One region of the Paenibacillus hamazuiensis genome, then DNA from elsewhere that is predicted to be linked to it. Evidence: riboswitches for the same ligand, from Rfam matches in the RefSeq annotation. Region 1 holds a riboswitch; each other region holds the start of a gene.
What was found. Region 1 has a riboswitch for cyclic di-AMP ahead of MYS68_RS03700 (3D domain-containing protein). Riboswitches for the same ligand answer to the same signal wherever they lie in the genome.
Positions count from the first base shown of each region.

Region 1 (10,114 bases):
TTGTCAAGCTGCACCATTGCAGCGACGTGGACATCGTGCGCCTGGCGGGCGCCGCGGCGGCGGACGAAGTTATGCTCGCGGTCAGCGGCGAGCGGTCCGATCGCATTGTATGCAGGGACGCGCTTATTGAAGCAACGCAGCGGAAGGTGAGCGTCGCTCCGGAGGTCGCCGGCAAGCCGGGTGCGGTGAGCGTTAGGTAAACGGGAAAGGAGCCGGATCAGGCGCGCAAAACCGGGACGCGAACCGGCGCGCCTAGCCCCTGTCCTTATGCTGCTTCCGGTAGTGGAGCGGCGAGAAGCCGGTCAGCTTTTTGAACGTTTTGTTGAAATGCGAAATATGCTCGAAGCCGACCTGCTCGGCGATAAGGTGAACTTTTTCCCGCGACGATCTCAGCATCTTCTGCGCCTCCCGGATGCGCACGACTCTGATATATTCGCCGAGGTGAAAGCCTGTCAGCTTCAGGAACACGCGGCTTAAGTAAGCGGGGCTGATGAAAAATATTTTCGCCAGCTGCTCCAAAGTTAAAGGCTCCCTGTAATGCTCATGAATATATGCGGTGATGTCGGACACCTTCTGGTGCATCGGATGGTCGGAATGCGCCGACTTCGGGATGTGCGCGTTCATGCGGTGAAGCCGGATGAGCAGCTTCAGCACGAGCTGCCGGACATAGGACGGATAAAACGGCTGCTCCTCCCTGCATTCGGCCAGCATTTGCAGCAGCAGGTGCTCGATTTCGGCTTGCTCCTTGAGCGGGGCCCGCAGCAGGGTCGATTCCCGAAACGGCGGAAGCTGCAAAATGGAGCGGTCCTCCGCAGGCAAAAATTCCGGAGTCACGTGGACGAGCACGCGCTCGAACTCTTCGACCTGCGAGCTTGCGGTGGAATGAAGATCGTTAGGGATCACGATCACCATGTCGCCTTTTTGCGCGGTGTACACTTTGCCGTTCATAAAATAGACCCGCTCCCCCCGCAGCAGGTAATACAGCTCGTAAAACGAATGCGAGTGCGGCCGGGGCATGGCGGAAAAGCCGAAACGTCGCATTTGCTGAATGGAAAATGCGGAGTCCCCGATATGATATTTTTTTCCGATCAGCTCGTTCATCTGAAGACACTCCTTTGCCGGAACGCACGAATGATCAAAAAGAATCAAGAAACGAACCTGTTTTTCATAAATCTTAGCATAATGTTGCTGTAATATGAAGAAGGATGTCAATATTTTGTTCAGCTCATATAAAACACGAATGTATCTGCATCGAAAAGGCTTCGTCGGAAGTTTTACCCGCAGCGGAACCAAAGTTCTTTATTTTGCGAAGCGGAAAGCGGCACAGGAATCGTCAATCGATTCCGTGCCGCTTTGTTTTTATTTAGAAAATAATGCACGGCTAATTTTTGCGCATCAATGGAGGATCCCGAACTCTCTGTATTGACGCATTGGTCAATTTGTCTTACAATTAGACAAAAAGGGGGTGGCGGATGTGGAATCCGATTCGAAGCGTCTTCAGTTGAAAACGATTACGCGCGAGCCGATGGCGAAGCAGGTTGTCGACCGGCTGATCGATTTGCTGATGAGCCGCCGCTACAATCCGGGAGACAAGCTGCCGACGGAAAACGAACTGTGCGACATGCTGGCGGTGAGCCGTCCGGTTATCCGCGAGGCGTTAAGTTCGCTCGAGACGATGGGAATCGTGCGGCGGAAGACGCGGGAAGGCACTTTTTTCGCCGACAAAATCGGCAGCAAGCCTTTTTCCATCATGCTCGCCTTGTCGGCCGGGGATATTCCTTCCATCATGGAAGCGCGCATCGCGCTCGAGCTGGGTTTGGTTACGATGGCTGCGGAGAAGATCACCGATGCGCAGCTGGGGCAGCTTGGCGGTCTGCTGAAGGCGATGGAGGAAAACGAGGATGATTACACGCCGATCGACAAGGAGTTCCACCGGATCATTGCGCTCAGCGCCAACAACCGCATTTTGGAAGGATGCGTCGACCCGCTGCTCGACATGTTCGACGACACCTTGGGCCAGATTCCGCCGATCGACCGCAGTTTTGCGGCGACGCTGGAAGAGCACCGGGCGATCTTCGAGGCGCTGCGCAGCCGGGATCCGGTAGCCGCTTATACCGCCATGTACCGCCATCTCAGCCATGTCAGGGACAAGGTGATGAAGCGGCTGAGCGAATCCTGACGTTTTGACATCATAACTGGGAGAGTGAAAAACGATGCCGCAAAACCCGCAAGCTCAAACCTTTACCGGCACCCCGGCCGTCACGGAGATGACGGTCGTACCTGTCGCCGGTCACGACAGCATGCTGCTGAACTTAAGCGGCGCGCATGCTCCGTTTTTTACCCGCAATATCGTCATCCTGCGCGACAGCGCGGGGAACACCGGTGTCGGCGAAGTGCCGGGCGGCGAGAACATCCGGCAGACGCTGGAGGATGCCCGCGAGCTTGTTGTCGGCCAGCCTATCGGCCGCTACAACAACATTTTGAATGCCGTGCGCGGCCGGTTTGCCGACCGGGACGCCGGCGGCCGAGGCCTGCAAACGTTCGATCTGCGCATCACGATTCATGCGGTGACCGCTTTGGAAGCGGCTCTGCTCGATCTGGTCGGGCAATATTTGAACGTGCCGGTGGCGGCGCTGCTCGGGGAAGGCCAGCAGCGGGACGAGGTCGAGATGCTCGGCTATTTGTTCTATGTCGGCGACCGCACCAAAACCGATCTTCCGTATCACAGCGATCCGGGCGCGGAGGACGATTGGCTGCGCCTGCGCCACGAGGAGGCGATGACTCCGGAAGCGATCGTCCGGCTCGCCGAAGCGGCTTACAAGCGATACGGCTTTGGCGACTTTAAGCTGAAGGGCGGCGTGCTGCGCGGCGACGAGGAGATCGAGGCGGTTACGGCTTTGGCCGAGCGGTTCCCCGAGGCGCGCATTACGCTCGATCCGAACGGCGCATGGTCGCTTGCCGAAGCGATACGTCTTTGCCGCGATCGGCATCATGTGCTCGCTTACGCCGAAGATCCGTGCGGAGCCGAAAACGGCTACTCCGGCCGCGAGGTGATGGCCGAATTCCGCCGGGCCACCGGTCTGCCGACGGCGACGAACATGATCGCCACCGACTGGCGGCAGATGGGGCATGCGATCCAGCTGCAGTCGGTCGACATTCCGCTCGCGGACCCGCATTTCTGGACGATGCAGGGATCGGTCCGCGTCGCCCAGATGTGCCATGAATGGGGGCTGACGTGGGGCTCGCATTCGAACAATCATCTGGACATTTCGCTTGCGATGTTTACGCATGTGGCTGCGGCGGCACCGGGCAAAATCACCGCGATCGACACGCATTGGATTTGGCAGGACGGGCAGCGCATCACCAAGGAGCCGCTCAAGATCGTAAACGGCAAGGTGGCCGTTCCGGACAAGCCGGGGCTCGGCGTGGAACTCGATATGGAGCAGCTGGAAAAGGCGCACCGGCTCTATAAGCAGCACGGGCTCGGGGCCCGCGACGATGCGATCGCGATGCAGTATTTAATTCCCGGTTGGAAGTTCGACAACAAACGTCCTTGCCTGGTTCGCTAACAGCGGCTCTTACCGCTCTAACGAAAAAGGATTCGGAGGGCCATTTCACTCCCCTTGGGACATTGTAAAACGAAGGAGGATTTTTACAATGAAAGTCGGATTTATCGGTCTTGGCATTATGGGAAAACCGATGAGCAAAAACGTGCTCAAAGCGGGCTACGAGGTCACCGTGCTCGAAACGAGCAAGCAGGCGGCGGAGCTGGTCGCCGCAGGAGCCAAAACGGCGGCAAACCCGAAAGCATTGGCGGAGCAAACCGACGTCATCATTACGATGCTGCCCAACTCGCCGCAGGTGCGCGAGGTCATCCTCGGAGCGGGCGGCATCATCGAAGGAGCGAAGCCGGGCACCGTCGTCATCGATATGAGCTCGATCGCTCCGCTCACAAGCCAGGAAATCGCCCGGGAGCTGGCGGAAAAAGGCATCGACATGCTGGATGCCCCGGTCAGCGGCGGCGAGCCTAAGGCCATCGAGGGTACGTTATCCGTCATGGTCGGCGGAAGACAGGATGTCTTCGACAGATGTTATCCAGTGATGAAGACGATGGCGGCCTCCGTCGTGCGCACCGGCGATATCGGCGCAGGCAACGTGACGAAGCTGGCGAACCAGATCATCGTCGCGATCAACATCGCCGCGATGTCCGAGGCGCTTGTGCTGGCCAGCAAAGCCGGCGTCGAGCCGGAGCTGGTGTACCAGGCGATTCGCGGCGGGCTTGCCGGCAGCACGGTGCTGGATGCGAAAGCGCCGCTTGTGCTGGACCGCAAATTCGACCCGGGCTTCCGCATCAATTTGCATATCAAGGACCTCGGCAACGTGCTGGAAACGTCGCATGAGGTCGGCGTGCCGCTGCCGCTGACGGCTGCGGTCATGGAAATGATGCAGGCGCTCAAAACGGACGGGATGGGCGAGTGCGACCATGGCAGCCTGATCCGCTATTACGAGAAATTGGCCAAGATCGAAGTAACCCGGCGGGTATAAGCCGGCGGTCCCTTGCTTGTCAGCGGGGGACCGCTTTTTTGTTGCTATGGAAATGATGCATGGCTAATTTTTGTGGGTCACCGGGGGCTTTCACAAAAGTACGAGGTATAGGCTGCAAAGGTTCACTTCGCTCTTGGAGGATTTGTTCCGCAGCTTTCGGCTTTCAATATATATCATGTTACCGCTGCAGCGATAAATGAACAGTGCCTCTTCCCGGGTTGGCCTTGGGAAGAGTTTTTTTTGCCGACACCCCCAGAAAACACGCCATTTTCGAGAAAAGTTTAATTTGTAGGCGTATGGAATCGTCTCGAATGAGCATAGGATGTTTCATCGGGAGGTTGAAAAATGGAGCCTGTCATAAACAATCGTTATGTGTTGAACGAGCAGCTCGTTCAGCTTCCGGGCGATGTGACGGTTTGGCGAGGAACCGACCTTTCGCTTCGGCGGGAAGCCGTCCTGTACGTTTCTCCGCTGAAGTCGGGGGCAGGAGGACTGGCTTATATCGGCAGCCGCGCGCACTTGTCCGGACGCCACTTCCTGCACATTCTCGATGCGGGCGTGCAGGCGCCGCATCTGTTCGTCGTTTTGGAAAACGCCGGCGGTAAACCGCTGCTTCATATGCTGCACAGCCACCCTTTTTCGCCGAAGGAGCTGCTCGCCATGCTGCTTCAATTAGGCCAAAGCATGCTGAGCGCAGCGGAGGAACACAACATACATTTTGCGGTGACCGCTGAAAATATATGGTGCAGTCATATCGACGGCTTGAAGGTGATGAACCATTGGTCGGAGGGGGAAGTAAGCCGGCGGGGGGCCGGCGGCTTATGCATGCTGCTGCACCAGCTCCTTACCAGGTCGGAGCCGCTCCCCGCATGGACCGGAGAGGAGCGGACGGCGTCCGCATTATCCGGGGCCGCGGGCCTCACTCCGCGCGAATCTCGGGAAATCGCCTGGCTGCTTAGGCCGTGGGAGGATGGGAAAGCCGCTCTCGCCGCGTTCGTGCGGGAGCTGGACGTTGTGCACAGACGCCTGTACGGAGGTCAGGAAGAGAATAAAGAGCTTCCGCGTATCGTTTTGCCAAGAGAACATATGGAACCTCGCTGGGAGGAAGCGCCGGCAGAGGAGATGGAGGCCGAACAACCGGAAAGGGAAAGGGGGAGGATTGAAATCCCGAAAGGCATGTTATGGTTCGGCATTCCGCTTGCGTGCATCATTGCCGTCGTCGGTCTTATGCTGATGTTGTCCTTCTCGCCTTGGCGCGGAAACAAGGAGGCCGGCTCGAAGCCGCCCGCTTCCGTCGCCGCTCAGGAGCAGCAGAAACCTTCCCCGACGCCGGCACCGAAGGAATCGCCGCCTCCCCGGAACGAAACCACCGGGCAGACCGCCATTGTCGAAACGCCGGATTTGAACGGACTTCCCCGGGCGGAAGCGGAGAAGGCGGCGCTGGCTGCAGGGCTGCGCTACGAATATGTTTTGGAAACGAACCCGGCGGCCGCCGAGGGCACCGTGTTCAGGCAGGACCCGGCCGCGCATACGAAGGTGGATAAGGGCACCCGGGTCAAGTTCTGGGTCAGCCGGGGAAAATAGTTCTATTTTCCGGATGTCCGCGTATACTTCATAAAAAAACAACATACGGTGGTAATCAATCGCTGAATTTCCGTTAAGGAAAGCGGGGGAACCATCGTCCGGACTTACCGTCCGGGCGGCGGCCGGTCCGGCCGGTTTTGGGGTGAATCCTCGGCATTCGTTCGTCGAATGTCCGGGTAGGGCGACTCTCCGCCCGAATCCGTCAGCTAACCTCGCAAGCGTCAATGAGAGCAAATTGTCGTGTCTTTTTGGTTCTAATAAAGTCACGGGAAGTTCTCTTTCCCGTGACTTTTTACTTTTTAACCAAAACTTTGACAAGTCGCGTCGTGTGTCATACGGTACACGGGAAAAATGGCGGGGCTTTGAAGGAGGACCGATGAAATGGGCGTCATTCCGAAAACCCATGTAAAGCGATCATCCGGCATGTCCTTGGCGTTACGCTCGCAGCGAGATAATGTACGAGTCATTTTCGCTTCAGGTATTGTATGTTCCATTGTCACGATCATTTTTTTGGTGCTGCTCTACGGCACGACAATGAAAGAGGTCACCGTCGTTTTGTACGGGGAAGAAAAGAAGTTCCGCACGTTCGAGTCGGACGTGACGCGGTTTTTGGCGGCTCAAGGCATCTTTGCGGGAGAGCACGACCGCCTGTCGGTATCGCCGGACGCGAGGCTCGTGAACGGTCACCGCATCATCATTAACCGCGAAATCCCGGTCCAGGTCACGGAGGGCGGGACGACAAAAACGAATTATTCGATAGGAAAAACGGTGGAAAACGTCTTAAAGGACCTGAATATCCCGCTTGGCGAACATGATAAAATTTCTCCCGCCTTGGATCGGGAAGTGGCGGAAAATACGGAAATCACGATCGTCAGAGTAAACAAGAACATCGAGGAAACCAGCGAAACGATCGACTACAAGGTGGTCAAACGAAACGATCCGACGCTTCCCGCCGGCAAGCAGCAGCTCGTTCAAAAAGGGAAGGAAGGCACATTGGTCAAGAGGAAGGAGAAGGTATACGAAGATAACGTGCTCGTTGCGGAAAATATCATCGAAGAGCGCGTGGAAAAAGAAAGCGTCGAGCAGATCGTTGCGGTGGGCACCAAGCAGCCGGTCGCAGCGGCAGCGGATTTATCCCCGGCGGTGGAATTTTCGGTCAAGAGCAGAGCCGATATTCCGGCCAAAAAAATATTGGAGGGCGTCACGTTGTCCGCTTATTCCTCGGGCGGCTCCTCGGGGAAAACCGCCTCGGGCACCCGTCCTGCGGAAGGGCGCACCATTGCCGTCGATCCCCGAATCATTCCGATGGGCTGGTGGGTGTATATCGACGGAATCGGCTTCCGCCGGGCCGAGGACACAGGCGGCGCGATCAAAGGGAACAAGATCGATGTGTATTTCGAAAGCGACTCGTACGCCAAACGGTTCGGTTTGAAACGCGGCTATACGGTGTACGTCATCGGCCCTGTCAAACCGGAGGCGGATTAAAGCTTCTTTACCCCGACTATATGCGGGCTTCTTTATGTCCTATCCCATGAAAATTTTCGTCGCTTTCGGTGGGTGGCATCACCAGCTTCACCGGAACGACGACATGCTGGGGCACATGCTCGCTTCCCATCCGCATATGGAGCAGCTCTACGGCGTCGTGGGCCATTTGCTTCTCGTCCTGGGCTACATAAGGAACGCCCGGGATACCGGGATCGTCGAAGGAAATCAACTCTACCGGCGTTTCGTCCCGAAGGGCGACCCTGAAGGAGCCGGCGGTCAAGTTGGCCATCTCGGCCGTCAGCGTAAAAGCAGCGGTAATTTGCGGCCGGCTCTGCAAAAAGCCGGTAATATAACCGAGCGCATCGTCGCTGCGCAATATGTCCAGCGGTACGTGGCACCATAAGTTTTTGTCGATGGAAATGCCATGGTCGATATAAGCTTTCTCGAAGCCGGCAGTCCGATCCTCGATGGCGGTGTTTACGTTTTCGGGCGAGATCAAAGCGATCTGCCGGTGCCCTTTGTTCAGCAAATAAGATACGGTTTCGTACGCTCCGCCCAAATTGTCGGAGGTGATCGTATACGTATCGATATTTCTTAAATAACGGTCGATGAACACGAACGGAAACTTGTCCAGGGACAAGCGCAGCAGCGATTCGTTATATTTTTCATCCTCGGTCGGAAACACGATAAGCCCCTTCACTCCCGATTCGGTCAACTCCTTGATGGCCCGCGATTCCTCCGCCGAAGACTCCCTCGTAATCCACAAAATCATTTGAAATCCGGCTTCCTTCAAGTAATATTCGACATGGTCCACCAGACGCTGGATCACTTTGGTTTTCAAGGTAGGAATGATAAACCCGACGAGGTTGCCGGCGCCGCCTCTGCGAACCGTCATCTTCAGCGTATCGGACAAGCCGGCCTGCTCCGCGACAAACGTGCCTTTTCCTTGAATCCGTACGACGAGTCCGTCGTCGGCCAAGGCGGTGAGCGCGTTTTTGACCGTGATTTTGCTCACCTTATACTCGTCCATAATTTCCTGCTCCGAAGGCACCCGGTCTTTGGGGCGAAGCTCTCCGCTCTTGATCTTCGCTTTAATGTCCTCCTGGATCTGCTTATACAAAGCGGTTTTGTTCATGGTCTGCACCTCGCTGGAAGTTGTTCGGTGAAAAAGCCCGCTTCGTGTCCCGGCTCGTGCTTCCGATCGCTCCTCTACCCCACAAAGTGAAGATAATCCTTCGCAGTTTAGTCCGAATACTTTGCGGGGACCCCTATGAACGGATTTCATAGCTTAGCCATTCGGCGGTTGAAATCCGTTCACAAAGGCGACCGCTAACGCTTCTCCAGCACGATTCCGTCCACTTCGCATTTTTCACCGAAATTTGAATTAAAAATATAAATTTTATAATCAATTGGTTATATAAAACATATTATATATACATTATAATTCAGTTTAGGAAGCGGTTACAAGACCTTGTCCAAAAAAGTTACGGGAGGATTTGACGATGAAGAAAGCACTTCAATTATCGACATCCCTGGCTCTGGCTTCTTCGCTTTTATTGTCTGCGTGTACAAATGACAGCGCCTCCAAACCGGGAAACGGCGCAGGCACGAAGCTGACGTTCTGGACGTTTAACGAGCTGCATCAGAAATTTTTCGAAAGCATGGCGGAGTCGTGGAACAAAGCGAATCCGAACGAACAGATCTCGCTCGAAGCGACGACGTTCCCCTACGACGACAACCACAACAAGCTGCTAGTCGCGCTGCAGTCGGGAACGGGAGCCCCGGATTTGGCCGACATCGAGATCAGCAAGATCGGCAATTTCCTGAAGGGCGAGCCGCAGCTTGTGGCGCTGAACGATATCGTCGACCCGGAAAAAGGGAACCTTGTCATGTCGAGGCTCGACAATTACGCGAAGGACGGCAAATATTACGGCATCGATTATCACGTAGGCGCGGAAGTGATTTACTATAACAAGGAAATTCTCGACAAAGCCGGGGTGAATCCCGACAATATCAAGACGTGGGACGATTATGTGCAGGCCGGCAAGCAGGTTGTGGAGAAAACCGGCAAGCCGATGACGACTCTTGAAACAACGGATCAATGGTCGTATTGGCCGCTCGTCGTGCAGCACGGCTCCGATTTGCTCGACAAGGACGGCAAGGTGATTATGAACGACGGGGTCAACTCGGAGGTGCTGACGTTCCTGCAAAAGCTCGTGAAGGACAAAATCGCCGTCGTGGCGCCCGGAGGATTTCATCATGCCGAGGAATATTACGGTTTCATGAACAAAGGCGGCGCCGCGTCGCTCTGGATGCCGATGTGGTACATGGGCCGCTTTACCGACTACATGCCTGACCTGAAAAACAAAATCGTCATCAAGCCGATGCCGGTGTTCAAGCAAGGGGAGAAGCGCTCTTCCGGTATGGGCGGCACGGGTACGGTGATCACGAAACAATCGAAAAACGAAGCTCTGGCCAAAAAGTTTTTGGCCTACGCGAA
Region 1 is NZ_JALRMO010000001.1:920,329-930,442, forward strand. It holds gene MYS68_RS03670 (glycoside hydrolase family 28 protein) at 1-200, shown strand, start outside; gene MYS68_RS03675 (helix-turn-helix transcriptional regulator) at 253-1,101, opposite strand; gene MYS68_RS03680 (FadR/GntR family transcriptional regulator) at 1,526-2,179, shown strand; gene gudD (glucarate dehydratase) at 2,214-3,569, shown strand; gene garR (2-hydroxy-3-oxopropionate reductase) at 3,631-4,545, shown strand; gene MYS68_RS03695 (PASTA domain-containing protein) at 4,891-6,129, shown strand; cyclic di-AMP (ydaO/yuaA leader) riboswitch at 6,180-6,365, shown strand; gene MYS68_RS03700 (3D domain-containing protein) at 6,511-7,614, shown strand; gene MYS68_RS03705 (GntR family transcriptional regulator) at 7,631-8,749, opposite strand; gene MYS68_RS03710 (ABC transporter substrate-binding protein) at 9,117-10,114, shown strand, end outside.

Region 2 (10,114 bases), 1.7 Mb from region 1:
TTCCTTCGGGGTCACAGCGTTTGTGTTAAAACATAGAATGCCCGGAGACGGACATGAGCATGCGCTTGACGTACCTTTGCAGGACGGGCAAAGAGCGGTCAGGCTTGTTCGCAGCATGGCCTTTCAATATGGGATAAATCCGGAAAAAGTAGGTGTAATGGGATTTTCCGCAGGAGGGCATCTCGCCTCTGCATTAGGCACCTGTTACGATCGGAAATTTTATGAACCTATCGACTCGGCAGATCAGATCAGTGCCAAACCGGATTTTATGGTTCTGTGTTATCCCTGCATTTCCTTGAACGGCTGGGACGGGAAAGATAAGGACTTCCCTACCCCGCTTATGGAAATGGTGAAAAAGTACAGCACCGATGAACTGGTTACGAAGGATACGCCTACATCCTTTATCATGGTTGCTGACGACGATACTACAACCCCGGCGGAACACAGCGTCAGCTTCTATCTTGCCCTGCGAAAAGCACGTGTCTCTGCGGAGCTGCATGCGTATAAATCGGGAAAACACGGCTTTGGCATGGGTACGACCAAGGGTCCTGTGCAAGGCTGGACTGCGGCATGCAAAAGTTGGCTGGAAACCGTAACCGCCATGTAGGCACTTCTCACATCGATGCAATCAGTTCCTTCAATTTTGACTCGTCTTGGTCTGCAAGGGTCGAAAAAAGCCGACCCTTGGGCCGGCTTCGATGTATAGCTTATTTGCGCAAAAGCTGCACTGTTTCCCTCTTTACGATACGGTTCGGCTTGCCATCTGTACCGGTACTTTTTCACTGAGACCGAGTATCCGCGCTGTTGAAGCATGAATGTCTTGGATAAGTTCCGGGTGTTTCAATAGCGAAATGCCGTAAGAAGGTATCATTTCTTTTATTTTCGGTTCCCACGTTTTTATTTGCTGCGGGAAGCATTTTTTTATAACTTCAAGCATGACGGAAACGGCGGTGGAAGCACCTGGGGAAGCGCCAAGCAAGGCGGCTATCGAGCCGTCGGCAGCGCTGATAACCTCCGTGCCAAATTGCAAAGTTCCTTTGCCGGCAGCCGTATCCTTAATAATTTGCACACGCTGGCCCGCGACCAGCAAATCCCAATCCTCGCTTTTGGCATTCGGTACGAATTCCCGCAGCTCTTCCATACGTTGTTCCTTCGATAACATCACTTGCTTGATCAGGTATGCGGTCAGTGAAGCATTTTTTACGCCTGCCGCCATCATCGTTACGAGATTGTGCGGTTTGACGGAAGTTATCAAATCAAACATCGAACCGAATTTTAAAAATTTTGGCGAGAATCCGGCAAACGGTCCGAATAACAACGATTCCTTGTTGTCGATATATCTTGTATCAAGATGCGGAACAGACATCGGAGGCGCGCCGACCGCTGCCTTGCCATATACTTTGGCATGATGCTGCGCTACGACGTCCGGGTTTTGACACACCATAAATAGTCCGCTAACCGGAAATCCGCCGATTCCTTTTCCTTCCGGGATGCCGGACTTTTGCAGCAGATGCAGGCTTCCTCCGCCGCCGCCGATAAAGACGAATTTTGCCGTATGCCGTTCGACCGCACCGCTGTCGATGTTACGAACTTTCAATTCCCATAAGCCGTCGCTCGTACGTTTAATATCATCCACATTATGTTTGAATTTTATGTCGACATTTTTACTTTTTAAGTGGGCGAACAACATGCGCGTCAAAGCGCCAAAATTGACATCCGTTCCGGATTCGATTCTGGTAGCTGCTATAGGTTTATTCGAGCCCCGGTCCTTCATCATAAGCGGAATCCATTCCTTCAGTTTATCCGGATCGTCGGAAAACTCCATCCCTTGGAACAAGGGATTGCCCGACATCGCCTCAAAACGTTTTTTAAGAAATGCAACGTCTTGTTCCCCTTGTACGAAACTCATATGAGGTAGCGGCATGATAAAATCTTGCGGATTACGAATCAAATTGCTTTTTACCAGATAAGACCAAAACTGCTTGGAAACCTGGTATTCTTCATTCACTTTAACAGCTTTGCTAATATCGATGGTTCCGTCCGACTTTTCCACGGTATAGTTAAGCTCGCACAATGATGCGTGGCCGGTACCCGCATTATTCCATTCGTTAGAGCTTTCCTCTCCTGCGCTTGCAAGCCTCTCAAACACTGTAATTTCCCAGTTCGGTACTAATTCTTTCAGCAGTGACCCTAAAGTTGCGCTCATAATTCCGGCACCAATCAAGATAACGTCTGTTTTAGTTTGTCTGTTGCTCATATTTACCGTCCCATCACGCTAGTATTTGAAGAAAAAAATGGTGGCGCCTGTGCGTAGGCTTCCACAGCAAGCCAGGGTGCGACCAGGTCACACCCCTTTTCCGGCTCTATTTTAACCCTATGGATTAAACACGTCTTTACTATTATATGATAGTTATAAGCCATACGACAAGAAGCGCGACGAAGAAACCTAATTCGAGCAGATTTTACCTATAGAAGTGCTGGAAAGTTTTGATCAATGAAGCTTACGGACAAGCGTGCTACAATGGAACGAACTCAGGCCCAGGGCACCGTTTTGCCTTTATTTGGGGCTGAGTGCTAATAAGGCCGAAGCTTCGTCAGAAAGCGCGGGGGACCCATTTACCGGGGTGAAGCCACTCACCATGGCGGGGTGTTTCCTCTTTGACCCTAATCCGTCAGCTAACCTCGCAGGCCGTAAAAAAAGGAGAGATTCGTATCATGAAGATGAAAAAAGTCATCATCGCGGGTGCGCTTGCACTCAGCATGGTCGTCGGAGCCGGAGCGGCATCCGCGGCATCAACGTACACCGTGACCGGACAGGACACGATGTGGAAAATTGCAGTAAGGCAGGGCATCCCGCTCAGCACACTGATCCGCATGAACCCGCAGGTCGCGAACCCGAACATCATTTGGCCCGGCATGAAGCTGATCGTCCCTGGCACTGCTGCGCAGCCTAGCGCTCCGGGAACCGGGAACTCGGCGGCCCCGTCTTCCTCCTCCCAGTCCGCTTATGCGGATCAAGTCGTCGCTCTCGTCAATCAAGAGCGCGCCAATGCCGGAGTAAAACCGCTCGTTGTCGACCAAGCTTTGGCGGCAATGGCCCTCGATAAAGCCAAAGATATGTACAATAATCATTACTTTGATCATACGTCGCCAACCTACGGCTCCCCGTTCGATATGATGAATTCTTACGGCATCAGCTACACCTACGCGGGCGAAAATATCGCGATGGGCCAGAAGACGCCGCAAGAGGTCATGAACGCCTGGATGAACAGTCCCGGCCATAAGCAAAACATTTTGAGCCCGAATTACACGAAAATCGGGGTCGCCTATTATAATGGCGAGTGGGTGCAGGAGTTCATCGCGAATTAATGAACGTATTCCCAAAACAAAAAAGCAAAGCCAGGCATGCTCATGCAAGCCTGGCTTTGCTTTTTCCATACTTATCCTTCTGAACCGGCCGGTTCATGGTCATCCGTGTCCATGCACTCTACCAGACGATCCAATCGAATCAACTGATACCCGTAATCGTAAATCGCCGCGGCGACGATAAAAAGCCGCAGCGAACCGTCTCTGTCTTCGTTGTAGCAGTTTGTCGCGTGCTTCATGAACGCATCGTTCGCTTCCTTGACAGACGCGGAGTTCCAGCTTTCCGGCTTTACCTTTTCCTCAAATTTGAGCAAAATATGCTCGTTGAACTTAATCAGCTTTTCCAAATGCCGGTCATAGCTCATATCGATGTCCGGTGTCCGCTCCGATTGAAAGTAATGCTCATGTACATCCTCCAGCACCTCGTAGCCTTTCTGCAAACATTGCAGCAGCTGCTTGTACACAACGATCTGACGCGTCCGTCGGTACTTAGCCCGCTTCAGCTTCTTCAGCTCCTCTTCCAGCAGCTTATATTTATCCGTAAGCGAGTGCAGAGCATCCTCCAGCTCCTGCTTTTGTTCCCGAAACACCTTCTCTTTCATCTCATCGGAAATGGCGGTGCGAAGCAGCAAGGACAGCTGATTGAAAACCGAATGGATCTGCTTGTTGAATTGCACCTTCGGATCCGGGGGCATGAATGCAATATTGAGCACAAAAGCCGATAATATCCCGATCATGCTGAGCAGGAAGCGGTTCAGTGCAAATTCCCACTGTCCGGAAGCCTCCATCACCGCCACGACCGTCACCAGCGTCAAACCGACGGACTCTCCCATCCCGATTTTCATACAGAGCATGATGACGAGGATGCAGACGACGCCGATGGCGATCGGCTCCTTTGAGAAATACGTTCCGGCCAGCAGCGCAATAACGGCGCCGAGCGTGTTCGTCTGCACCTGCTCGAGGAAATGCCGCCAAGACCGGTATATCGAGGGCTGCAGCGCGAAAATGGCCGCCACCGCGGCAATCACCGGCGGGGAAAAATGAAGCCATGTGCTGACGTACAGGGACAGCGTGACAGCGATTCCTGTCTTGAGCATGCGGGCTCCGAATGTCATGGTGTCCCCTCCTTGGACTGTTTGTACTTTTCATATTGTACCAGAGGAAGAGAACCAATCCAATCGATAGTTACGGCTGGATGGATGAAAAACCGGAACTATTATCGTATGATGAAAGTTGCATCTCTGCGGTCCAAATCGCTGGAAACCGCTTCGCTATAAAGCAAGCTATTGCGATGTCTGATGTATCTGCCGGGGAAATTATAGGATTCGAAGGATGCCAGATTGCTGTCGGCAAGCCCCGGTACTTTATAGAAGGTTGCATCGGCCAGGTACAAAGCATTGTTGCTGTACGGTTCCCGCCATATCTCCCCGTTCTTGTGGCGCAGAAATTCACCCGGGAAATTTACGGACTCGAAAGAAATGGCGTTCGGATCCGCCAAGCCCTTCACGATTCTCCATTCCGCATCGGCGGCAGGGCTGACTCCGGAATCGATTCTCCCCCTGCCGCTCGCGTGGCGGATAAAGGCGTCGCTGATGTTGGAAGCTTCTATCCGATTAACCTTTCCGGCTGTGAACGGATTCTTCGTATAGGTCGTGCTGAAATTGCCCAGATTGCTGAAATAATTGGAAATCAGGCTAGCCGGATCCAGGGCCAAGTAACCGCGCGGCACTTTGTCGTCCTTGTCGTCATAGCCCCATGAAGCATTGGCCATATTGGGCCCCTGCCCGTTGTCTCCATAGTGCGTCCCCCACAGCGCAAAGGTTTGCGGATCAAAACGATGGTCCCAAAGACCTTGCGGCGCAAAAATGTCTACAAGCTGATACTTAACGTCCCGGTCATTCCCGCCGGAAGGAACTTCACCTGTGGTTTTGCTCGGATAGTAAAGCAGGACATCCGTATTGGTATAAAGATTCCCATCCCAAGCTTTAATCCCGTGTCCCTTGGCTTCCTGAAAAATGACCGGATGGTCGTAGCCGTCGTACGGCAGCATACGTACGGTGCCGTCGATGGTCTCTTGACCGTTCTTCAGGGGACTCCCGGCAGGGGTGAAGGAGAAGAAATCGGTATGGGATACGGTGACCATGGCTTCCAGAGTGCCGTAATCGGAACCGTCCTTGCGAACCGACAGAAGAATGCCCTCCGAATCGTTCTCGTGTTGGTCCAACCCGAAGAAATCGACATCCGTCCAATCCCGCGGGTGGAAATAATTGTATCCGATGAACCAGTGAGTGCTTGTTTCAACTACGGAATAGTAGGCTTTGCCGATGAGCCGATTATGATCAACATGAAGGTTTTCCCAGTTGTTCAGCGTATTCCAGTCACCGTCATAATCAACGGCGGTCAAATAATCCGCCTCATAATCGCTGCTGTCCGTATCATGATAATTCAAAGGGGCCCAGCGGTACGCAAGGTCCAGGTCGCTGACGGCAGCGTGAGCATTTTTCGGCAGCGCCACAGCCCCCGGGAACAACAAAGTTAGCATAAGTACAACCAAGGCAAAATTTCTAAACATAACATTTAATTTCATGCTTGAATTCACTCCTTTTCCATAAAAAGGTTGTTTTATGCCTTAGCCAAGATGAAGCATAACGAGTCGTCGCAGCATCGTGAAGCTTAAGCCCTTACAATACCAGCGGGCATCACCCCCTTTCACGGCGAATCGTTACTTGGAGTTTGCGGCAGCCCCTCCGCTTATGATCTCATCCTCGCAGCCCAGCTCCCGCAAACAATCCAGAATGCGAACCGGAATATTTCGCCATAGCTCCGGCCAACTTACGTACAAACTATCTTCAAGTACGTATTTGTTGAAAATCATCGAAGGGATAAAAGCTTTTGTGCGCAAATATTGCTCTACCCGCCGATTAATCAAGGGGGTCGATTCGAGTCTCCCTTTGAGCACATCGGTAATGATCATACCGTGAGTTCCGGCATCTCTAGAGGTGCAGGTAACGAGATTGGGCAGTAATTGAAAGTAATCCGGATGAGGCATAAAAGCATGCTTTCCGGGCTGCGAGTACAGCTTCACCTGATTCCCTTCCAAATTGCTGCGGTCCTTAAGCAAACCTTTGAAAAAGCTTCCGTGGAAGCTGGCCTCGCAGTCCAGCACCTCGCCGCTCTCCCCTACATAAATCCACACATGCTCCAATTCGTAAAGATGCTGAATATCATAATCCCAGTAGATGGCGTACTCCATGATCGTCCTCAGGGGCGCACCGTCCCATTCAAACACCCTGCGAAAGGAGGCTGAAGCTTCGCCGGGTACATAATGGGAAATGCCGACCATGACCGGGAAGAAAGGTTCCCTTTCGTCGAAGTAAATCAAGGGGGCGTATGTTTTCGCCAATTCAAAATTGATTTCCATAGAGTTCATACGGATCTTCCTCTCTTTGAGAATAATCGTTTCTCGTATACCGTTTATACTCCCCTTAGCTGCAGCTCGGAAGCGAAGTGACAGGCTGCATAATGCCCGGGGGCGATCTCCTGCAGTTCCGGCGCGCTGACCGCGCATTGCTCTTTCCGATAAGGGCATCGGGTATGAAAGGCACAGCCTGAAGGGGGGTTCGCCGGATTCGGCACCTCGCCCTTTAAGATGATCCGCTCATTTTTCACACCCGGTTCAGGCTTCGGTACGGCGGACAGCAAAGCTTCGGTGTACGGATGCTTCGGCGCGGCATATAGAGAATCGGTATTAGCCAGCTCTACGATTTTTCCCAGGTACATGACTCCTACGCGGCTTGAAATATGCTCGACGACAGATAAATTATGGGATATAAACAAATAAGAAATTTGAAACTCGTCCTGCAAGTCGCTCAGCAGGTTAATAATTTGCGCCTGAATGGATACATCCAAAGCCGAAACGGCCTCATCGCATACGATCAGCCTCGGCTGACTAACCAGCGCGCGGGCTATGCTGATGCGCTGACGTTGTCCCCCTGAAAACGCATGGGGATAACGTCTCAAATAAGAAACGTTAAGTCCCGTCTTCTCTGCGAAATAACGCACCCGTTCGTCGATTTCCGATTTGCTGAGCTTTCCAAGGGCGGCAAGGGGCTCGCTAATAATGTCGTACACGGTCATCCGCGGATCGAGCGAAGAGTACGGATTTTGAAATATCATTTGGATATCTCTGCGGTACTCCTTGTACTCAGCCCCTTGTATCCGCAAGAAGTCCACTATGCGCCCCCCTTCCGTATGATAGAGGACTTCCCCGGAGGTAGCGTCGATGCCGCGGACAATGCAACGGCCTAAAGTCGATTTGCCGCAGCCGGACTCCCCGACCAGGCCAAGAGTTTCTCCTTTGCCGATGCCGAAAGAAACGCCGGATACCGCTTTTACCGTCGCTTTCGTCGTTTGGCCGAACCAACCGGATTGAATTTTGAAGTGTTTGGTTAATTGTTTGACCTCTATAACGGTTTTGGACATTCGGAGTCACCTGTTTCTTCGGTTAGATTGTCAATTGAATGTTTATGTCCGTCAGCGTACAGAAAGCATCTGACCGTGTGGTCCGAAGAGAGCCGGGTTATCGGGGCCTCCCGCCGATCGCAGAGACCGGGAATCCGTTCCTTGCACCGGTCGTAAAAACCGCAGATGGGCGGCAAATCGATCGGTACCGGAACCGTTCCTTCGATGGATTCCAACCGCTTTTGCTTCTTGCCGATCTTCGGGACCGATCCGATGAGACCTTTCGTATACGGGTGCATCGGACGGGAGAAAATGTCGCTTACTGAAGCTTTCTCGACGATTTTGCCAAGGTACATGACGGCAACCTCATCGCACATTTCCGCCACCGTAGCCAAATCGTGGGTGATGAACAGCATCGCCATTCCAAATTCCTGCTGCAGCTCCTTCATCAGCTCCAGCACCTGGGCTTGAATCGTTACATCCAGCGCAGTCGTCGGCTCATCCGCGATGAGCAGATCAGGCCGGCATGACAATGCCATTGCGATCATAATCCGCTGCATCATCCCCCCCGAGAATTCGTGGGGGTACCGGTTCATGGCTCTTTCCGGATCCGGGATACCGACAAGTCACAACATATGTACACAGATCGATTCGGCCGCTTTGCGCTGTTTCTCGCGGTGAGTCCTTACCATCTCGATCATTTGATTCCCAATCGTATAAAGGGGAGAAAATGCGGCCATCGGCTCCTGAAAAATCATCGCAATTTTACCGCCGCGGATGGAGCGCAGCTCTTTGCTTTTTCTGCCAAGCCGAACCAGGTCCACCGGCTGTTCCCCTTTTTGATGCAGCAGTATATTTCCGGAACAAACAAAACCTTTCGGCTGAATGTTCAAAATCGCTTTACCGGTCATGCTTTTTCCGCAACCGGATTCGCCGACAAGTCCGAGAGTTCTGCCTTTGGCTACGGTGAAATCCACACCGTCAACGGCTTTCAGAAGCCCGCCTTCCGTTTGCTGGTAAACCTTCACGTTGTTAAGCTCCAGCAAAGTTTGCTGAGAAATTTGGATTTCAGAGTTTGTCATGGGACCAGTTCCTCGCAGATTGAGATGAAATTTCACAAACAGCAACTATTTATATGGGTCTGCCGCGTCGCGGAGTCCGTCACCGAAGAAATTGAAGGCCAGTACCGTAGCAATGATAAAACCGAGGGGAATCAATTTCCACGGATATAAAGCCACATTTTGTATTTGCTGCGCTTCCTGGATAAGTACGCCCCAGCTTGTTGCCGGAGATCGGATGCCAAGTCCGAGAAAACTCATCGCCGTCTCTCCGAGAATCATAGCCGGTACTGCCAAAGTTATGCTGACCAGCAGGTAGCTCATAAAACCTGGGACCATATGTCTGGTAATAATTTTCATGCTGCCGACTCCGGCTATTTTGGCTGCCATGATATAATCTTCGTTTTTCAGGGAAATGAACTTGCTTCGAACGGTCCGGGCAAGCCCCGTCCATTCGATAAACGAAAGAATAATCGTAATGTAAAAGAACATGGTGACTACCGGGATCTCGGGCGGTATCGCTGCGGAAAGCGCCATCCATAGAGGAAGCGTCGGAAACGAACGGATGATTTCAATGACACGTTGAATGACCGAATCGATCCAACCCCCGAAGTAGCCGGACACGGCACCGATCGTCACCCCTAAAATCATACTGATCAATACCCCTGCCAGCGGAATGGTCAGTGAAATTTGACTGCCGAGAAGAACTCTGGAGAACAGATCTCTGCCCATGCTGTCCGTACCGAACAAAAAGAACTGTCCCGGCTGCTCGACCCCGAACAAGTGATTGTCGGAAGGAATCAATCCGAGAATCCGGTACGATTCGCCCTTCACCATAAATCGCAAGGGGTAACGTTTGGTCCGATCCTCTTCATATATTTTCCGCAACGTTTCCGGGTCCCGCGTGCTTTTTATACCGTAAACAAACGGCCTCCCGTGAATTCGCCCCTCCTCATCCATCATGTGAAGCCGGGTCGGAGGCATATTGACGTATTTTCCATCATAACTGGTCAAGCCTTGAGGAGACAGGAACGGAGCGAAGATAGCTCCCAGATACAAGAAAAAGAGGACGAACATGCTGATGCGGGCCAGCTTATGGTTTCTAAGCTTACGCAGCATGAGCCTCCACTGCGAGGCCATATAGTAGCTGTCGTCCAACTCGTTCCTTTTGCTTGCAAATATAAACCTCTTGAAAGTAGGAGAAAGATTGATTTTCATAGTCCCGTTCC
Region 2 is NZ_JALRMO010000001.1:2,616,201-2,626,314, forward strand. It holds gene MYS68_RS11550 (alpha/beta hydrolase) at 1-607, shown strand, start outside; gene MYS68_RS11555 (malate:quinone oxidoreductase) at 740-2,257, opposite strand; cyclic di-AMP (ydaO/yuaA leader) riboswitch at 2,572-2,706, shown strand; gene MYS68_RS11560 (CAP domain-containing protein) at 2,713-3,369, shown strand; gene MYS68_RS11565 (FUSC family protein) at 3,441-4,481, opposite strand; gene MYS68_RS11570 (AbfB domain-containing protein) at 4,583-5,953, opposite strand; gene MYS68_RS11575 (hypothetical protein) at 6,089-6,796, opposite strand; gene MYS68_RS11580 (ABC transporter ATP-binding protein) at 6,841-7,848, opposite strand; gene MYS68_RS11585 (oligopeptide/dipeptide ABC transporter ATP-binding protein) at 7,830-8,276, opposite strand; partial or broken gene MYS68_RS11590 (ATP-binding cassette domain-containing protein) at 8,328-8,909, opposite strand; gene MYS68_RS11595 (ABC transporter permease) at 8,955-10,103, opposite strand.
Region 2: it holds a riboswitch for cyclic di-AMP, as region 1 does, so the genes downstream of both, MYS68_RS11560 (CAP domain-containing protein) here and MYS68_RS03700 (3D domain-containing protein) in region 1, are expected to answer to the same signal.

Region 3 (10,114 bases), 4.0 Mb from region 1:
CCTCCATCAGCGCTTCCAGACGCTCTTCGGCGTTCATTTCGCCCGTCGGGTGAGCGTTGAACAAGCGAACCTGGGAAATCGCGGCAGGACCGATAAACGACGTCTTGTCGTTGACGTTCGGACACGATTCGAGGCAGACGCCGCAAGTCATGCATTTGGCCAGCTCGTACGCCCATTGGCGCTTCGATTCGGCCATCCGCGGTCCCGGACCGAGATCGTACGTACCGTCGATCGGAATCCACGCTTTCACCTTCTTGAGCGCGGTAAACATGCGTTCGCGGTTAATGACGAGGTCGCGCACGACCGGGAATGTCTTCATCGGAGCGACGCGCACCGGCTGCTCCAGCTTGTCGACGAGCGCCGAGCATGCCTGGCGCGGCTTGCCGTTGATGACCATAGAGCAAGCGCCGCATACTTCCTCAAGACAGTTCGATTCCCAGCATACCGGTGTCGTCTTTTCCCCTTTGGCGTTAACCGGATTGCGCTGCACTTCCATCAAAGCGCTGATCACGTTCATGTTCGGGCGGTAAGGCACTTCAAATTCTTCCGTATACGGTGCGGACTCCGGGGAGTCCTGCCGTGTTACGATGAACTTCACAGTTTTTTGATCGGCCATGATCAATGTCCTCCTCCCTTTTTATCTGTGGAGTAGTCGCGTTTACGCGGCGGGATCAGTGACACGTCGACATCTTCCCATTCGATCTTCGGACCGTCCGGCGTCCAGGACGCCTTCGTCGTCTTCATGAAGTTTTCGTCGTCACGCTCAGGGAATTCCGGCTTGTAGTGCGCTCCGCGGCTTTCGTTGCGCAGCAGGGCTCCGGTCGTCATCGTTTGCGCCAGCTCCAGCATATTCCACAGCTGGCGGGTGAACGCTACGCCCTGGTTGTTCCAGCGCGCCGTGTCGGTCATGCTGATTTTTTTGTAACGCGCCTTCAGTTCGTTAATCTTGTCCAGCGTTTCTTGAAGCTTCTTATTGTAACGCACGACGGTCATGTTGTTGGTCATCCACTCGCCGAGCTCTTTATGCAGCACGTACGCGTTTTCGTTGCCGTCCATTTTCAGCAGGCTTTCGTATTTTTCGGTGTGACGTTTCTTCTCGCTGTCATACAGAGTGGAGGATACGTCTTCGCTGTGCTTCTTCAAGCCTTTGATATACTCGACCGCTTTCGGGCCGGACACCATGCCGTCGAAAATCGCGGATACGAGCGAGTTCGCGCCGAGACGGTTCGCGCCATGGTGCTGGTAGTTGCACTCGCCCGCTGCGAAGAGGCCCGGAATGTTCGTCATCATGCCGTAATCGACCCACATGCCGCCCATCGAATAGTGAACGGCCGGGAAAATTTTCATCGGAATTTTCCGCGGGTCGTCACCCATGAATTTCTCGTAAATTTCCATAATTCCGCCGAGCTTGACATCCAGCTCCTTAGGATCCTTATGGGAAAGATCGAGGTACACCATGTTCTCGCCGTTGATGCCAAGCTTCTGATTCACGCACACGTCGAAAATTTCGCGCGTCGCGATATCGCGGGGAACGAGGTTTCCGTAAGCCGGATATTTTTCTTCAAGGAAATACCAAGGCTTGCCGTCTTTGTATGTCCAGATGCGTCCGCCTTCGCCGCGTGCCGATTCGGACATAAGCCGCAGCTTGTCGTCGCCCGGAATCGCCGTCGGGTGAATTTGGATCATCTCGCCGTTTGCGTAATAAACGCCTTGCTGGTAAACCGCGCTGGCCGCCGTTCCCGTATTGATGACCGAGTTGGTCGTGCGTCCGAAAATAATGCCGGGACCGCCTGTCGCCAAAATAACCGCATCGGCGCGGAACGTATGAATTTCCATGCTGCGCAGGTCCTGTGCGGAAATGCCGCGGCACACCTGCTCATCGTCGATAACCGCACCAAGGAACTCGTAATGCTCGTATTTCTTGACGAGGCCGGCCACTTCCCAGCGGCGCACCTGCTCGTCAAGCGCGTACAGCAGCTGCTGGCCCGTCGTCGCGCCCGCAAATGCGGTGCGGTGATGTTTCGTTCCGCCGAAGCGGCGGAAATCGAGAAGACCTTCCGGCGTCCGGTTGAACATAACGCCCATCCGGTCCATCAGGTGAATGATGCCGGGAGCCGCGTCGCACAGCGCCTTAACCGGCGGCTGGTTCGCGAGGAAGTCCCCGCCGTATACCGTATCGTCGAAGTGCTCCCACGTGGAGTCACCTTCGCCTTTCGTATTTACCGCTCCGTTGATGCCGCCCTGCGCGCAAACGGAGTGGGATCTTTTTACCGGAACCAAGGAAAACAGGTCGACGTGAACTCCGGCTTCGGCGGCTTTAATCGTGGCCATAAGACCTGCCAAGCCTCCGCCTACTACGATAATTTTAGTGTTAGCCATCGTGTATTCCGTCCCCCTTAACCTTTAACCATCTTCGGCAATTGCTGGAACTGCGGATCCAGGAACGCCGTCAAAGACATAATGAACATTACCGCCATGATCACGAACACGCCCATCCATACGTAGGTGGAAATACGCTGCGCGCGAGGGCCGACCGTAATGCCCCAACTGACAAGAAATGACCACATGCCGTTGGCGAAGTGGAACGACGCGGAAATGACGCCGATGCAGTAAAACACGAACAGCACCGGATTCGTCGCGATGCCGTGCATCAGCACTCCAAGCTCCTCATGCTCAACGGCGCCGATTGCGTACTGGAAACGCGTTTCGAAAAAGTGCCAGGCCACGAAAATAAACGTGATGACGCCGGTTACGCGCTGCAGAAAAAACATCTGGTTGCGGAAGTAACCGTAATTCGTGACGTTGTTGCGCGCCGTATATGCGACGTAAAGGCCGTAAATCGCATGGTACGCAAGCGGAATCCAGATGCCGAACACTTCCAGTGCAAGGCGGAGCGGAAGCGCGTCAAGCCAGTTGATTTGCTCGACGAAAGCCGCATGGCCGCGGGTAGCTTCGTAGTTGGTCAGCAAATGCTCGATCAAAAAAAAGCCGACCGGAATGACACCGAGCAAAGAGTGAAGCTTGCGCGAAAAATAAGAATTGCGGAACATGAATCTGGGTCCCCCCTCAATTGGTACATTTTTTCCACTGGCCTCAAAACCAACTAACATTGTACTCCCCGGAAAAACAAGCGTCAACCAATTTCTCAGCAAAAATCGACACAATGCGGACACGCCTAAAAAGCGTTTACACCATTCCGCCGACATAATGGGCATATAACGCTAGTTTTCCATGTTTCCGCAAGTTTTTATTCCGGGCCAGCCAAAAAATGTGAACAAAACGTGACGTATACATCGTACTCCTTTCTCGCTTATAATGGAAGTGCTAGTTTTTTATATAACTTTATGCGTTTTTTGCATATGACCCTCTCGCTGAAAAGGCGGTTTGCACAATTATGGAAAATATCGATGTTTTCATCGTCGTCGTCGAGCAGCAAAGCCTGAACAAAGCCTCGCAGCTGCTTAACATTTCCCAGCCTGCGTTATCGCGCAAAATCATGCGGCTGGAGGACGAGCTCGGCGTCGAGCTGTTTGCACGCAGGGGCAAAAAGCTGGAGATTACCCGGGCGGGGGAAATTTGCTACGAAATTGCCCGGGAAATGCGGCAGCTGGAGCGAAAGCTGCGCGCCTCCGTAGAGCAATTTAAAACGGCCGAGACGCAGGGCAGCATCACGATCGGCGCGAGCCTGACGACGCTGCAATCGACGCTGCCGGATTTGATTACGATTTACACGAAGGACTACCCGAACACGGACATCAAGGCGATCACGGGCAAAACGCACGAAATCGTCTCCATGGTTAAGGACAAGAAGGTCGATATCGGGCTCGTCGCCTCCAAAATCGAGCAGCCCGGCCTTACATGCGTGCCGCTGTTCGACGATCACCTGTGCCTCGTGCTGCCCGTCGGCCACGCTTTTGCCGAAATACCGGCTCTGACCGTGGCGAGCCTGCACGACCTGCCGATGATTTTGTTTTCGCGCGGCACGTGGTACCGGGTGCTGATGGACGAATTGTTTCACCGCTACGGCATTCATCCGGATGTCAAAATGGAGATTGATTCGTTCGAAGCGATCATTCGCCTCGTCTCCACTTGCAAAACGGCCACCCTGCTGCCGCAGTCGTATTTGCGCAGCGATCTGGCCGACGAGAACGGCCTGGTTGTCCGCGGCATCCCCGAGCTGGAACATACGAAGCGGACGACCTCGCTGCTGTTCACCGAAGATGCCGCAGAGCTGCCGATCGTCCGGCGGTTTATCGCCAAGGCGGAGGAGCTCAGAGAAAGGGCGCGTTAGCTGCGCGAAAAAGGGGGAGGCTTACCTGTGCCGGGTGGTGTACCTGCTAATGGTGTGAAGCCGAATACGCGGATACTCGTTTGCCGACTCGCTTTTTAACGCTTAAGTTCGCATATCTATGCCGAGCCACCGTATGTTCGCGTGCTCTTTTTCGCACCGCGTGCGGCTCCCGACGCGTGGTTTGGCATCGCATGACGTGACGTGCTCACCACATGCCAGGGGCCAATCTCGCGGCCGGACATTCAGCCGAATAAGGACGCCGTTCAATGATAGCCATTGCTATCAGGCCGCACCCGGATTTCTCCGGGTTCATAAAGGAACTACAGTGCGCTAAAGACCATTTCGAGTGGATTGCCAAAAATAAAGGAACTCAGGTGCGTAATTAGCGTGTTTTTGCCGATCCATACGCCATTTTCCCAATTTAGCGCATCCTGGTTCCTCTATTTTTTCGGATAAGCTCATTCACCCGAAGATAACGAACGTCAGTTCCTCTATGCTCACTATGAACTATGGTCTGTGCCATAGTGAACGATAAACATCTACTGCCCCTTCTCCTCCAGCGCCAGCTTGCGGGCGACGTAAGCCGTCGTGCTCGCCTGGAACAAAATCGTCAGCAGCACGGCCATAAACGTCACCGAGGCGATGATATCGGCGTGCTGAATGCCCATGCCGGCGACCATGCCGGAGAGCGCTGCAGGAATAACTCCGGTTTCGCGCACCCAGAACATAAAGACGATTTCCCGCCACGTCCATTTCGCCTTGCGGTCGGGCAGCGCGGAAATCAGCACGGTAAGCGGCCTCGCCACCAGCATAAACACGACAATGACCGCCAGGCTCGTCCACAAGTGAGCGAAAATGACCTGAAAGTTGACCTGGCTGCCGAGCAAAATGAAAATAAGCATCCGCATCAGCACGGTGATGTTTTCCGTAAAGTGGCCCATTTCCTCCAGCTTGTCGTCCATATCGAGCTTGAACACATCGGCGTTGCCCCAGATGAGCCCGGCCGTGAACGTCGCCATAAAGCCGCTCACATGAAGCGTATCGCCGAGCCAATACGCTCCAAGCGCAGTGACGACCATCGCGATCGTCGCATAATCGCGCAGCAGCCCGAGATGCATGTGCGCGGTTATATAGCTGAGCGCAAAGCCGACGACAAGGCCGACGGCGATGCCGCCGAACGCCGTGACGGCAAACTCCTCGATGCCGGAGGCGAGACTGATCTGCTGCCCGCCGACGATGACGCCGAGCAGGGTGAACGTCAAAATCGATCCGGTCGCATCGTTAAACGCCGACTCGCTCTCCACCGTCTCCCGCACCTTCGTGCGGATCTTCACCTGCTTGAACACCGGAATCAGCGTCGCCGGATCGGTCGACGAGATGATCGCGCCGAGCAGCGCCGCGTACAACCACGGCAAACCGAGCCAATAATGCGCGACGACGGTTACGGCCCCGCAGGTAACGAGCACGCCGGGAACGCTCAGCAGGGTGACCGTGAGCCATACCTTTTTCAGCCCCGATAACCGGATGTTGCGCCCTCCGTCGAACAGGATGAGCGCCGAGCCGATCGTCAAAATAAACTGGTTCGTAAACGAGCTGCTCGTCTCCGTTACCAGATGCAAAGCTTGTCCCGCTATGATGCCCGCAACCAAAAAAAGAGCGACATCCGGCAGTTTCAGCCAGTTCGCCGCTTTTCCGAACACCATGCCGAGCGCGAAAATCAAAATCAGCAAAAAAATGACATGGTGAATCATTTCCGTTATGTTGTTTTGCATGAAAAACCTCCGTTACCTGCGGATGACCTGGCTTTCGAATTCTTCGATCTGATCGTTCGTTCCAATGACGACCATCACGTCGCGTTCTTCAACGGTATCCGTCGCCGTAGGGGCGATGATGACGCCGTGCTTCTTATTGATCGCAACGACGCTGCAGCCGTATTTGGCCCGCGGGTCAAGCTGTTTGAGCGTGCAGCCGGACAGCTTCTTCGGTACGGACAGCTCCGCGATCGTGTAGTCCTTGGACAGCTCGATGTAATCGAGCAGGTTGGGCGAAACGAGCTGGTGCGCGACGCGGATCCCCATGTCCCGTTCCGGGAAGATGACCCGGTCGACCCCGATTTTCTCCAGCACCTTGCCGTGCAGCTCGGAGAGCGCCTTGGCGACGACCGTTTTGACCCCGATGTCCTTGAGCAAAATCGCCGCAAGAATGCTGGCCTGAATATCGTCTCCGATCGCGACGACCGCGCAGTCGAAATTGCGGATGCCGAGCGAGCGAAGCACCTCTTCGTCCGTCGCATCGGCGACGACCGCGTGCGTGAGCACGTCGCTCATTTCTTCGACCGCTTCCTCGTCCTGATCGATGCCTAGCACCTCATAACCGAGCTGAACGAGCTCCTTTGCAAGACTCGAGCCGAAACGGCCCAACCCGATGACCACATATTGACTACCTTTCATCTCCCACAATCTCCCTTTTTCCGGTTCATCCGAAACGTTTTTCTAGCCAATCGTAATTTTCCCTTCCGGGTATCTGTAAAGCTCTTTTTCCACTTTCGGCCCCAGCGCGTAGGCGAGCGTGAGCGGTCCGAGCCTTCCGATAAACATCATCAGCGCGATCAAAATTTTGCCGACCATCGACAAATCCGGCGTAAGCCCCATCGTCAGCCCGACCGTGCCGAACGCGGAGGTCACCTCGAACAAAATCATCAGGAAGCTGCGAGGCTCCGTCGTGGACAGCACCATCGACACGAATATAACGAGAAACAAGGCAATCATCGTCATCGTGATCGCTTTTAAAATGCGATCCTTTCCGAGCCGGTAACGAAACAGCACGATATCTTCCTTGCCGCGGATCATCGCGATCATGGCGCCGATCAGCGTCGTGAACGTCGTCGTTTTAATACCGCCGCCCGTCGAACCCGGAGAAGCTCCGATAAACATCAGGATGATGATGAAAAATTGCGAAGCCTGCCTCATGCCCGCGATATCCAGCGTGTTCGGCCCTGCCGTACGGGGCGCAACCGACTGGAACAGCGCTCCCCATATTTTGCCGGACCAGCCGAGCGGCGCAAGCGTCTTCGGGTTGGTGAACTCGAAGATGAAGATGACCACCGCCCCGATCACGATAAGCGCCCCGGTCATGCTGAGCACCACCTTGGAATGCAGCGACAGCTTGCGGTGCTTGCGGAACTCGAGCAGGTCGGATATGACAATAAACCCGAGACCGCCGAGAATGATCAGCCCCATTGCGACGATGTTCACCACCGGATCGTCGACAAACGACGTCAGGCTGCTGAACGGCCCGGTAATCGAACCGAACAGGTCGAAGCCGGCGTTGTTGAACATCGATACGGCGTGAAAAATCCCGAAATAAATCGCCGTCCCGGGACTCAGATCCATCGACCAGCGGATCGAGAAGATGACCGCGGCAATGAACTCGATCGTAAGCGAGTAGAAAATCACTTTACGGATCAGCCGAACGATCCCTTCCATGCTACCCTGGTTCATCGCTTCCTGCAGGACGAGCCTCTCCTTTAAAGAGATCCGCTTCTTCAGCATAAATGCGACCAAGGTGGACATCGTCATGAACCCGAGGCCGCCCACTTGAATAAGCAGCATGATGACGATTTGCCCGAACTTGGTAAAATACGTGCCTGTGTCGACTACAACCAGCCCCGTCACGCAGGTGGCCGAGGTCGCCGTAAACAGCGCGTCCAAAAACGGCATCGGCTGCCCGGACGCGGTGGCGATCGGCGTAGTCAGGAGCAAGGCCCCCGCGAAAATGATGACGGCAAAGCCGATCACCAAAATTTGCGGCGGAGTCAGCTCCAGCTTTTTTCTCGTTCTCTCCACGACTGAGTTCATCATCCTTTTTTGCCAAGCGGGCTTTTTTTGGGCAAACAAAAAAGACACTGGAAATCCAATGCCCGCTTATGGTTGGTTCCTGATAAAAAAGCCTACGAGGTTAGCTGTCGGGTTCGGGTTTCAGGCACCCTATCGGCGTCAAGCGATTCCGCTTCTTGCCAAATTCACCCCATTACTCATGGTTCCCCCGTTTTCCAAAAGAAATTCGGCTTTTATTCAATTGATATGAATTATATGCGCTTTATTGTGAAAGCTCAAAGTCATTTTTCATTCATTTGGTTTGATATTCCGATCAAATGCATATTTTAGAGAAGACCGGGAAGGGGCTCGCTTTGCTTTTCGGCGATTTGCCTCCGCATGCTTTTATTATCTGTTTAAAAATGAGATAATCTGACAAGAAGCCGAAACGCAAAAATCGACTATTTTTTCGAAGGAGTAATTCATGGCTACCCTTTTATTCAACCGTCGGCTGCTTATGCTGGCGCTTGCCGGCATCCTGCTGTATACGGCGGTCGCTCTCCTTTCGCAGAGCGGAGAAACCACGGAAACGGAGCGTCAGGCGGCGGATGTTCCTTCCATCAGCAAGCGGGAAGCGGCCGATGCCGCAGCCGCCTTTTTAAAGTCCGAGTATGGAATTTCGGGGAAACCGGAAACGTTCGTCGCCTATCAGTCCCGCAAAACGTTCAGCGGGTATTTGCAAAAAGCGGATTTATACGATGATTACGAGAAAAAATGGATCGCCGAATTTCCGCTTGATTTTTTCGAGGTGGAGGCCTATGTGCCGGGCAGCGGGGAGCGATATTACGTCGAGGTAAACTTTACGAACGGCCATGTGACCGCGTGGAGCAAGGACATTCCGAAAGCCGCCAAACGAGCGGACGTTGATACCGCTGACCGGAAAAAGCTGGCCGAGCAGGCACTGGCCAAACACGGATACGACCTGAACGATCTGCGGTATTTGAAGCAATCTCCGGAGGACGGCTCGTACATATTCGAAAGCGGAACGAAAACGATCGGCGAATCGAAGTTGCAGGTTCACGTGGCCGTTCAAAACAGGGAGGTCGTCCGGCTGGCTCCGCAGTTCAGCGTTCCGGAGTCTTACGAGACATGGCAGGACGAGCAGGACGAATCCGCCTCGCTGATGACCCGGATCAGTCTCACTTTTACGCTGCTTATGGTATTATTTGCGGTATACGCCGTCGTCAAGTACCGCAAATATATTACGTTTCACCATGGCCTGCTGCTGACCGTTATTTTCAGCACCGTTTATATTACCAACAACATCAATATGTATCCAGCGTTCAAAACGGGATACGGCGACCGTCTGGACGGATGGGAGGCGGTTACCTCGCTCTTTTTCATGAATTTTATCGTGTTTCTGATGGCCGCCGCCTTGTATGTCTCCTTGCTCGCCGGGCGGGAAATGTGGCAAAGCCGCGGCTGGAACGCGTGGCTTCACTGGACGGAGCCGTCCTTCGGCCGGGAAGTGCTGGGCGGTATGGGGCGCGGCTACCTGCTGTGCCTTTTCATCCTGGGCGTGCAGCAAATGCTGTTTTTTATCGCGGAGAAAAAATTCCATGTTTGGGCGGTCAACGATCCGAGCGATTCCGTCTACAATATGCTCGCGCCCGGGTTGTTCCCGTTGATGGCGTGGGCTGCGGCGATTTCCGAGGAAGCGACCTACCGGTTATTCGGCATCGCCATGTTCCAGCGCATCGTCAAAAACCGCTTCCTGGCGGTACTTATTCCGAGCATGATCTGGGCGCTCAGCCATACGCAGTACCCGATTTACCCGGTATACACGCGGTTTGTCGAGGTGACGATCATCGGCCTCATCTTCGGCTACGCTTTCCTGCGGTTCGGCTTCATCACCGTCGTTTTTGCCCATGCGTCGATGGACAGCATCCTCATGGGCCTGAGCTTGATCGACACCGGCACCGCGGCGGACATTGCCACTGGCTTGTTT
Region 3 is NZ_JALRMO010000001.1:4,951,289-4,961,402, forward strand. It holds gene sdhB (succinate dehydrogenase iron-sulfur subunit) at 1-616, opposite strand, end outside; gene sdhA (succinate dehydrogenase flavoprotein subunit) at 619-2,379, opposite strand; gene MYS68_RS21335 (succinate dehydrogenase cytochrome b558 subunit) at 2,397-3,050, opposite strand; gene MYS68_RS21340 (LysR family transcriptional regulator) at 3,395-4,291, shown strand; gene MYS68_RS21345 (cation:proton antiporter) at 4,831-6,063, opposite strand; gene MYS68_RS21350 (potassium channel family protein) at 6,076-6,741, opposite strand; gene MYS68_RS21355 (TrkH family potassium uptake protein) at 6,784-8,151, opposite strand; cyclic di-AMP (ydaO/yuaA leader) riboswitch at 8,223-8,369, opposite strand; gene MYS68_RS21360 (CPBP family intramembrane glutamic endopeptidase) at 8,591-10,114, shown strand, end outside.
Region 3: it holds a riboswitch for cyclic di-AMP, as region 1 does, so the genes downstream of both, MYS68_RS21355 (TrkH family potassium uptake protein) here and MYS68_RS03700 (3D domain-containing protein) in region 1, are expected to answer to the same signal.